DNA from 2 places in the Massilia sp. PAMC28688 genome. Region 2 is predicted to be linked to the other one. Evidence: riboswitches for the same ligand, from Rfam matches in the RefSeq annotation. Region 2 holds a riboswitch; the other holds the start of a gene.
The links. A riboswitch is a leader RNA that binds a small molecule or an ion and turns the genes downstream of it on or off. The one in region 2 is predicted to bind cobalamin.
Positions count from the first base shown of each region.

Region 1: another riboswitch for cobalamin. It lies ahead of KY495_RS02050 (TonB-dependent receptor); the one in region 2 lies ahead of KY495_RS05095 (TonB-dependent siderophore receptor).

Region 1 covers NZ_CP080378.1:476,146-481,254, forward strand. Annotated here, with positions in the region: gene KY495_RS02050 (TonB-dependent receptor) at 1-1,499, opposite strand, end outside; cobalamin riboswitch at 1,576-1,743, opposite strand; gene KY495_RS02055 (M1 family metallopeptidase) at 1,871-4,090, shown strand; gene KY495_RS02060 (hypothetical protein) at 4,087-4,968, shown strand; gene KY495_RS02065 (nitronate monooxygenase family protein) at 5,010-5,109, opposite strand, start outside.
Region 2 covers NZ_CP080378.1:1,150,366-1,155,474, forward strand. Annotated here, with positions in the region: gene cobT (nicotinate-nucleotide--dimethylbenzimidazole phosphoribosyltransferase) at 1-705, shown strand, start outside; gene KY495_RS05085 (adenosylcobinamide-GDP ribazoletransferase) at 708-1,475, shown strand; gene KY495_RS05090 (histidine phosphatase family protein) at 1,477-2,016, shown strand; cobalamin riboswitch at 2,011-2,230, shown strand; gene KY495_RS05095 (TonB-dependent siderophore receptor) at 2,366-4,225, shown strand; gene KY495_RS05100 (iron ABC transporter permease) at 4,236-5,109, shown strand, end outside.

The DNA.
Region 1 (5,109 bases), 670 kb from region 2:
TCGGTGGGTGCCAGGTTGGTATTGGCGCCAAAGTCGCCCAGGGTCGGATCGTAGAAGATTTCGTCAGTGAGGCGATGGCGGAAGAACCGCAGCGTGGCGCCAAGGGCGGGCGCGCCGAGCCGCGCTCCGGCTTCGAGGTCGCGCGACGTCTGGATGCGCAGCGCACCGGCCTGGCGAAAGCCGTTTTCGTCGGCCGTGGGCAGGCGGAAGCTGCGGCCCGTCTTGAGGTACAGGTTCACGCCTTGGACGGCATCGGCACTGCCCTGCACTTCCCACGCGTTCTGGTCCTGCCTGCCGTTGTCATCAAAGGGGGCGCTGCGCTCGACCAGCTCGCGCCGGGCGCCGATCGCCAGGCGCGCATTGCGTGGGCCGTCAAGGCGCGCTTCGTTGCGCAGGTACACGGCGCGCGACTTTTGCGCGTCGCGGGCGGAGTAGCCTGCAGCTGCGGCCAGGCGCGTCCAGCGCACCAGGTCAATGCCGGCCACCAGCTCATTGAGCACGCTGCCCGTTTGCGCCAGATGGCGCAGGCGCGGCGAAAACTGGGTCTGGCGCGTGTCGTAGGTGAGCCGGGAGGCGGAATCGCCAAAATAATAGGTGGAGCTGGTGGTCTTGTCGCGGCGCGACAGTTCAGCGGCCAGGTCGAGGGTGCCGAAGCGATGCTCCACAAAAGCGCTGATCCGGTCCGCGTCGAGCGAACCGGTATCACGCGGGGTGCTGTCATCACGCGGATTGGTCTCGAACTGGGCCAGCGACAGCGATCCTGCAAACTGCGCATCCTGGCGCGCGGAATCGACGCGCAGGCCGGTGCGGCCGGCCTTGTACTGCCACTGCGCGCCGCCGCTGAAAGTGCTCTGGTCAAATTCGTTGTGATCGCGGTAGTTGTCGGTCCTCTGGGCGCCCACGGCGGCGTCAAGCGCAAAGCTGTTCCACGCAGTTGACAGCGTGGCACGCGCATCGGCCAGGCCAAACTGGCCCGCCTCGGCGCGCAGGCTGGCGCGCGTGGTGTTTGCCGCCGGACGCCTGGTGACGATCTGGATCACGCCGCCGGTGGCACCGCCGCCAAAGAGCACGCTGGAGCCGCCGCGCACGATCTCGATGCGCTCCACCGTTTCGATCGGAATGGTCGACAGCACGGCGCCGCCCAGATCATTTTCCGACAGGCGCACGCCGTCAAGCATCACCACCAGGTTCTGGCTGCTGTTTTCGCCAAAGCCGCGCAGGTCGAGCGTGAAGTCGGATGAGCCGTCCAGGCTCTGGCGCCCGTACACGCCGCCGATCTTGCGGATCGCCTGGTTGACATCGGAGGCGCCGGCACGGCGGATGTCGTCCGCGGTGATCACGCTGGCGCTGATCGGCAGCAGCGAGGGATCGCTGGCAAAGCGCGCACCCAGCACGTCGATGCGCGGCAGGGTTTGCAGGGAAGGCTGGGCCAGGGCGAAGGCAGGGGAGAAGGCAAACGCACACGCGATGGCGCGGCGCAGAACGACGGAAGAATGCATGCTGTCTTTTCGAGTGTAAGTACCGGGCCGGCGTCCCCGCAAGCCCGGTGCAACGGAAGGCGGCGTTCGTGCGAACGGCCGCTTCCACCTGTCTGGCCGGTATCCGGGCTGGCAAGCAAGGCGGCATGGCCGCTGCCTGTTGACCGTTGCGGGGGCAGCACACCTATGTGTTTCCCGGCTCGTCTTTCAACGGCGCCTGGGCGTAAACAACCCGCCGGCCGGCGCCAGAACGCGGACATTATAAACGGACCGGTACCGCCTTCCTGCCCCTCTGGCGCCCGGAATATGCATTCCGTCGCATTTATTAGCTATTTGAAACCCTTGTGGATATAGTACGCATCACAAAAACAGCGATATCGAGGGAGTCCCGTATGGCAGCAAACAGATTGAGGTCCGCGCTCAGCATTTTCGCGCTCACCGCCCTGGTGGCGGCGAGCGCCTACCACGAACAGATCATGGCGCAGGTCAGCGCCGTCACCATCAACAAGATCGAGCAGCCGTTCACCGAAGGCGATATCGCCCTGGCCGATCCGCACGCCGGCGCCGTGACCGTGCCGAGTGCACCCGACGCCTGGGGCGGTCCGCGCACTGGCAACGAGGCAACGCTCTCGGACCGCGTGGTCAACTACGAAATCGACGCCACGCTCGATCCGGTCAGGCACACGGTGGAAGGCAAGCAGAAGCTCACCTGGCGTAACCGCAGCAACGTCGAGGTGCGCAGCGTCTACCTGCACCTGTACATGAACGCATTCGAGAGCAGCAACAGCACCTTCTTTACCGAGGCACGCCACAACCAGATGGGCTTTCGCAGCGATGTCGGCACCAAGGAAGGCGAATGGGGCCACATCGAACTGCGCAAGGTGTCGCAGGGCGGCGCCAAAGTGAGCTGGTCGTTCGTCCATCCCGACAATGGTCCGGAAACCGACCACACCGTGGTGCGCTTCGACCTGCCCGTGCCGGTGGCCGCGGGCGCCTCGACCGTCCTCGATATCGACTTCCTGACGCAGCTGCCGCGCGTGGTCGCCCGTACCGGCTACTTCGGCAGCTTCCACCTGGTGGCGCAGTGGTTCCCCAAGATCGGCGTGCTGGAACTGCCTGGCGAACGCGGTGCCACGGCGCCGCGCTGGAACGTGCATGAACACCACCAGCAGTCCGAGTTCTACGCCGACTTCGGCAACTACGACATCAGGATCACCGCGCCCAAAGACTATACCGTGGGCGCCACCGGCGAACTGCAGGGCGCACCGGTGGAAAAGGATGGCAAGCTGACCCACCACTACGTGCAGGGCGACGTTCACGACTTCGCCTGGACTGCGGACAATCGCACGGCCAAGCCGATCAAGGACACCTGGAGCGGCCCTGGCAGCGCGCAGGTCGCCATCACGGTGCTGTACCCGCCCGAGATGAAGGCCAGCGCCGACACCGCGCTGGTGGCGGCCAAGGATTCGCTGGCCTACTTTTCCCGCACCCTCGGCCCTTATCCGTACAAGACGCTGACCATCGTGGTCCCGCCGCACAATGCGGCCGAAGCGGGCGGCATGGAATACCCGACCTTTTTCACGGTGGAGGGCAATACCCATACCGACGAAGGCACGCTGGATAAATACATGACCGAATTTGTGACCATCCACGAATTTGGCCACGGCTACTTCTACGGCATCCTGGCCTCGAACGAGCAGGAAGAGCCGATGCTCGACGAAGGCTTGAACGAATACTGGAACCACCGCATGCTGCGCGAGCGCAAGCAGGACATCCACGTGAGCACGCGCTTCATGAAGGCGATCGGCATCACGCCGACCGTCAAGGGGTTCGACCTGGAGCGCACCGCCTCGCCGCGCGAGGAGCCGGCCGATCCGCTGGGACAAAATGCCTATGACCGGCTGCAGGGCGTCGGTCCCGTGTACGTGCGCACCGCCACCATGATGCGCGACCTGGAAGAGCGCGTGGGCAAGGAGAACATGGAACGCGCCTTCAAGGAATACTACAGGCGCTGGAAGTTCCGCCACCCCAGCACCGCCGATCTGCGCGAAACGCTGGCCGAGGTGACCGGACAGCGCGAAGCCGTCGAGCAGGTCTTCGCCCAGCAGGTGTACGCGACCGGCAAGGTCGATGACCGCGTCGACAGATTTTCCAGCGAAGAAGTGCTGCCCCAGGTGGGCACGGAACAGGTGCAGGGCAAGTGGGTGGAATTGAACAAGGAGGCCGTCGAGAAGCGCATTGACGCTGAGCGCAAGGCATGGGAAAAGGCCAATCCAAAGGCGAAGGAAGGCACGGGCCCCTTCCCGTTTCGCACCAGTGTCACGCTGCGCCGGCGCGGCGTGCCGGTGCCGCAGACGATCCTGGTCAAGTTCGCCGACGGCACCAGCGAGACCGTCAAATGGGACAACCAGGAGCGGTGGGCGCGCTTTAGCTGGGTGCGTCCGGCCAAGGCGGTGTCAGTGGAACTGGACCCGCAGCGCATGCACTACCTCGATGTCAGCAAGCTCGATGACAGCCGCACACTCAAGGCAAACAGCGATGCGTCGCGCCGCTGGACGGGCGACCTGTCCGCCTTTGTCAGCATTCTTCTCTCCCTGATTGCGAACGTATGATGAACCAGACCAGTACCTTTACCTTTGCCGCCGTTCCGCGCGCGGCCCGTGCCGCCCTTCAGTGGCGCCTGTTGCTGCTGTGGGTGCTGCTCATGCTCATACCGACGGCGATCCTGGCCATGCCGCTGTGGACCGTGATGTCCACGGGCCTGGATCACTCGGTCCACGCCGCCGCCTTTGCCAGGCAGCTCGACATGACAGTGTTTGCCGACCTGATGGCCATGCACGGCAAGCATGCCGAAGCCTTCAACCTGGCCACGATGCTCGCGCTGGCCACTACCTTGCTGCTCTCGCCCCTGCTCACCGGGATGGCCGCCACCGCGTCGCGCGCGCCGGCTACGCCAGGCATGCGCGACCTGATCGCCGGTGGCCTGCGCGAATACCCGCGCATGCTGCGCATGCTGGTATGGTCGGTGGTGCCGCTGGGCCTGGCCGTCGCCATCGGCGGGGCCGCCATGGACGCGGCCGGGGAGCAACTGGACAAGGCGATCGTCGCCTCCGACGTGGACCTGATCAATTACGCGGCCATCGCCGTGGCGGTGCTGCTGTTTGCATTCGCTCATGCGACCCTGGACGCCGGGCGCGCTGCACTGACGATCGAGCGCCGCCGCACCTCCGCCGTCAAGGCCTGGTGGTCGGGGCTGAAGATGGTCGTGCGCCGCCCCGTGGCAAGCCTGGGCGTGTACTTTGCGATCAGCATCGTGGGCCTGGCCATCGCAGCGGCACTGACCGTGGCGCGCATCAACGTGGCAGGCTGGAACCTGGGCCTGTTCATCGCGGCGCTCTTGCTGGTGCAGCTGACGGTCGCGGTCCTGGCGTGGATGCGCAGCGCGCGCCTGTTTGCCATGGTGGAGCTGGCACGGTCCCAGAAAGTATAGCCGGCGGCGGCGTGGCCGGCGCTCGCCCTTGCCGGCTCCGTTCAAGCCACCCCGCGCCTGGTCTGGAAGATTGCATTTGTCTCCTCCACCAGCGCGGCCATCAGGGCGCGGGCATCCTGGTGCCGGATCAGCGGCGCTGCC
Region 2 (5,109 bases):
GGCGTCAATCATGATTTCGGACCGCGCGCCGGCCTGGGCGACCGCAAGGTCGGCAAGGGCACGGCCAACTTCGCCAACGGTGCCGCCATGACGGCCTCCGAATGCGCCACAGCCCTGGCGCGCGGCGCGGAGCTGGCGCAAGCGGTACCCGGCAATGTGCTGGGATTTGGCGAAATGGGCATTGGTAATACCACTGCCGCCGCAGCGCTGATGCACAAGCTGACAGGCGTGCCGGTGGCTGACTGCGTGGGTGCCGGTACCGGCTTGTCGCGCGAGGGCGTGCTGCACAAGCAGCGCGTGATCGAGGCGGCTGCCGCACGTCACGCAGGCGTGACCGAAGCACTGGATATCCTGGCCACCTTTGGTGGCTTTGAAATCGCCATGATGGCCGGCGCCATGCTGGGCGCGGCCGCGCAGCGCAAGATTGTGCTCATCGACGGTTTTATCGTCACCAGCGCCCTGCTGGTGGCAGCCAGGCTGCAGCCGGCGATCCTGGACTATTGCGTGTTCTCGCACTGCTCGGATGAACACGGGCACCGCCGCATGCTGGCCGAACTGGAAGCGAAGCCCTTGCTCAATCTTGGCCTGCGCCTGGGCGAAGGCACCGGCTGCGCGCTGGCCGTGCCGCTGCTGCGGGCAGCGGTCAACTTCATGCGCGAAATGGCCACCTTCGAGTCGGCCCAGGTCAGCGGAAAATCGGAATAAGCATGCACCAGCTGCGCCTGTTCTTCATTGCCCTGCAGTTTTTTACGCGCATACCGATTCCACGCTGGGTGGGATTCGAGCAGGCCTGGCTGCACCACGCGTCGCGCTATTTTCCGCTGGTGGGGCTGGTCGTGGGAGCTGTGGCAGCTACCGTGTACCTGGCTGCATCGCAGCTGTGGCCGGCGCCGGTGGCCGTGCTGCTGTCCAGCGCCGCCTCGATCTACCTGACCGGTGCCTTTCACGAGGATGGCTTTGCCGACATGTGTGACGGCTTTGGCGGTGGGCTGACGCGCGAGCGCGTCTTGGAGATCATGAAGGACTCGCGCATCGGCACCTACGGCGCCGTCGGCGCTGGCCTGCTGATCGCGCTCAAATGCACGCTGCTGGCGCACCTGCCTGTAGCGGCAGCGGTGGCCGCCCTGCTGGTGGCCCACCCGCTCTCGCGCCTGGCCGCGGCAAGCCTGATCTGGCGCCTGCAGTATGCGCGCGATGACGGCAAGGCCAAACCGCTGGCGCAGGAGATGAGCAGCGCCGAATTTTCCATAGCGCTGGCGTGCGCCATGCTGCCCCTGATCGCCGCCGGCACCCTGGGCTACCTTGCGTGGGCTACCCTCGCCGCATGCGTGGCGGCGGCAGCCGTCGTAGCCGCATGGCTGGGCATCAAGTGCGTGCGCCGCATTGGCGGCTACACGGGCGACTGCCTGGGCGCCGTGCAGCAGGTGAGCGAAGTGGCGATTTACCTGTGCATCGCTGCCAGCCTGGCTGACTGAATTGGAACTGCACCTGGTCCGCCACCCGGCACCGCTGGCCGCACCGGGCATGTGCTACGGCCGCACCGACGTCGCCGTCGCGCCGGAGGATACGGCGGCCGCAGTGGCACGGCTTCGTCCCCTGCTGCCGGTGGCGCCGCTGTTCACCAGTCCCCTGCAGCGCTGCGCCATGCTTGCACACTCCCTGAGCGGCCAGGCAATCGTTGACGCGCGCCTGTCGGAGATTGATTTTGGCAGCTGGGAGATGCGCCCCTGGGACAACATCGCCCGCGACGAAGTCGATGCCTGGGCCGCCGATGTGGTGCACTACCGCCCCGGCGGCGGGGAAAGCGTGCTGCAGATGGCGCAGCGGATCGCGCACTTCCATGACGCGCTGGTGCTGCAGCGAATCGAACGCGGCACCGTCATCTGCCATGCCGGCAGCATCCGCCTGCTGGCCGCCCGCCATCGCGGCCTGGACCCGCAAGCGATGGCGCTTCATGCAGCGGCCACGCCCCATGCCATCGCCTACGGCGAGATCGTCGTGCTGCCCGGTGTATAATTGATACGTTTTGGTGCCCGCGTACGTGTCCACGTGCGCAGTTAAACGGGAAACACGACGCCAGTCATGGCCAACGTGTGCTGCCCCCGCAACGGTAAGCAAGTGTCGTGCAGTCGACGACGATCCGCCTCACACAGCCACTGTGCATTCGCATGGGAAGGCGAGGCCGGACCACTTGCCAGCCCGGATACCGGCCAGGACAGGTGGAAGTGTGCGCACGGGGATGTTCGCAACGCAGCCTGGCCGTGTCTTCGTGCCGGTCGCGCCGTTGTCTTGTCTTCAGAGCGCATTTCTGTTCAATCTGGCCCACGGGGAAGTCGGCCGGTTGCTTACTTACTGAAGATTTGCCATGACCTTTCCTGTATCACCCCGCGCGTCCATGACCGCGCTCGCGCTAGCCATCGTATCCCCCTTTGCCCAGGCCGACATGGCCTCCGCGCCCATCGATGCCATTGTCATCACCGCGTCGCGCGTCCCCCAGGCTGCAGCCGACGTGCTGAGCGACCATGTGCTGCTCTCGGCCGACGACATTGCCCGCTCGGGCGCCACCAACGTGATCGACCTTCTGCAGCAGCAGCGCGGCATCGAAGTGGCGCGCAATGGCGGGCCTGGCACCAACGCATCCGTATTCTTGCGCGGGGGCGACTCCAAGCAGACCGTGGTGCTGGTCGATGGCGTGCGTATCGGATCGTCCACCACCGGCATTGCCAACTGGAGCGCCCTGCCCCTGGCCAATATCGACCGTATCGAAATCATCTACGGCCCCCTCGCCACCATGTACGGTGCCGATGCGATTGGCGGCGTGATCCAGGTATTCACCCGCCGTGGCGCGGGCGAGCCACGCCTGGCGGCCGGCATCAGCGCAGGCAGCGAGAAACACCGCGCCATGGACGCGTCCATCCACGGCGGCACCGGCCGCATGCATTTTGCCGTCACCGCCGCGCACGATGAGGAGGAAGGATTCTCGGCCACCGTCCCAGGGCAGTTCTCGTATAACCCGGATAATGACGGCTACGCGAAAACCAGCGCCAGCGCGCAGGCGGGCTACAGGTTCGATGAGCGCCATGAAGCAGGCCTGCTGTTCATGGCAAGCCGCATGGACGCCCAATATGATGCAGGCGCCGGCAGCTTTGACGCCCGCAGCGAGCAGGAATTGAACAACGTGGCGCTGTACACGCGCCACCAGTTCACGCCGGTGTGGCAGCTGCGACTGCAGGCGGCACGTGCCGACGACAAGGCGCGCACCTTCGCCAACCCGTCTGCCACCGGTATCAGCAGCGTCGATACGCGCCAGACCCTGTACAGTGCCCAGAATGACATTGCGCTCGGCCGCGACCTGCTGCAGGTGTTGCTGGAACGCCGGGAAGAGGACGTCGTGGCCAGCTCCACGGCGGGCCTCACGCGCGGACGCACCACCAATTCGGGCGCGGTGTCGTACTCGCTCAGGCGAGGTGCGCACATTGCCACCGCCAGCGCGCGACTGGACGACAGCTCCCAGTATGGTTCGAAGAGCACGGGCGGCCTGGGCTACGGCTACCGCATCACGCCTCACCTGCGCGCCAACGCGAGCATCGGCAGCAGCTTCCGTGCGCCGACCTTCAATGAGTTGTACTTCCCGCGCTATGGGATTGCCAGCAACCGCCCTGAAACCGGGCGCAATGCGGAGGCAGGCCTGGCGTACAACGGCGGCGCAGTGGAAGCGTCGACAGTCTATTACCGCAACCGCCTCACGGACCTGCTGGTCAATGCCCCGCGCTGTCCAATCGAAGTGGCCACCCATCCCTTTGGCTGCGCCTATAACATCAACGAAGCGACGCTCTCGGGTCTTTCCATGGGTGCGCGCGCGACGCTGGGCCGGGTGGACCTGCGCGGCACGGTCGATTTCCAGAATCCGCGCGATGACACCACCGGCAAGCAGCTGGTGCGCCGTGCGCGCCGCCATGGCAACCTGTCGGCCGAATATGCGGGAGCCACTTTCTCGGTGGGCGCCTCCCTGCACGCTTCGGGCAAACGCTTCGATGACCTGGCCAATCGCACGGTGCTGGGCGGCTATGGTGTACTCAACGTGCACGCCAGCTGGCGCTTTGCCCCTGACTGGAGTGCCTTCATCCGCGCCAACAATGTCACCGGCAAGCGCTATGAACTGGCCAGGGGTTATGCTACCGCCGGATCACAGGTTTTTGCCGGCCTCCGGTACGGCACCCGTTAAGGAGTAGCGCTTGCACCCGTTCTTTCGTCGTATGCGCCACCGCGCCGCGGTGGTGATCTCTTCCCTGGCAATCCTGTCGCTGGCCAGCCTGGTGGTGGCCGGCATGACCGGATCGGTGCCGGTGCCGCTGGCCGACATGCCGGCCGCGCTGGGGGAGCTGGCGCGCGGAAGTAACGGGACGCTGGCCGCAACCCTGCTGGAACTGCGCCTGTCGCGCGCGCTGGTGGCGTTTGTGACCGGCGCGGCCCTGGCGCTGGCCGGCGTCATGATGCAGGCATTGCTGCGTAATCCCCTCGCCGATCCCTATGTACTGGGTATCTCGGCTGGCGCATCGGTGGGCGCCCTCGCCTCGCTGCTGTTCATGGCGGCGCTGTGGGTGATCGACGCGGCGGCCTTTGCGGGCGCGGTGGCGGTGTCGATGATGCTGTACCTGCTGGCGCGGCGCGACCTGCGCGGCGGCGGCGCGGCCGAAGGCGGCACTTCGCTGCTGCTGCTCACCGGCGTCATCCTGTCGTCGCTTTGCATGGCCATGGTCACATTGATGCTGTCGATTGCGCCGGAGAGCCGCCTGCGCAGCATGGTGTTCTGGATGATTGGCGACCTGGCGGGGGCGCCTCTGCGCTGGGTCCCGTGGCTTGTGCTCTTTGCCGGCATCGTCTTTGCGCTGCGTAGCGCACGCTCGCTCAATGTCCTGGCGCTGCACGCGGAAGCCGCTTCCACGCTCGGCATCAATGTCGGCGCCCTGCGCAAGGGGCTGTTTTTCTGCTCCGGACTGCTGACCGCAAGCGCGGTCACGAGCGCGGGCAGCATTGGCTTTGTGGGGCTGATCGTGCCGCATGCCTGCCGCTTTGCCTGCGGGCCGGACCACCGGGTGCTGATCCCCG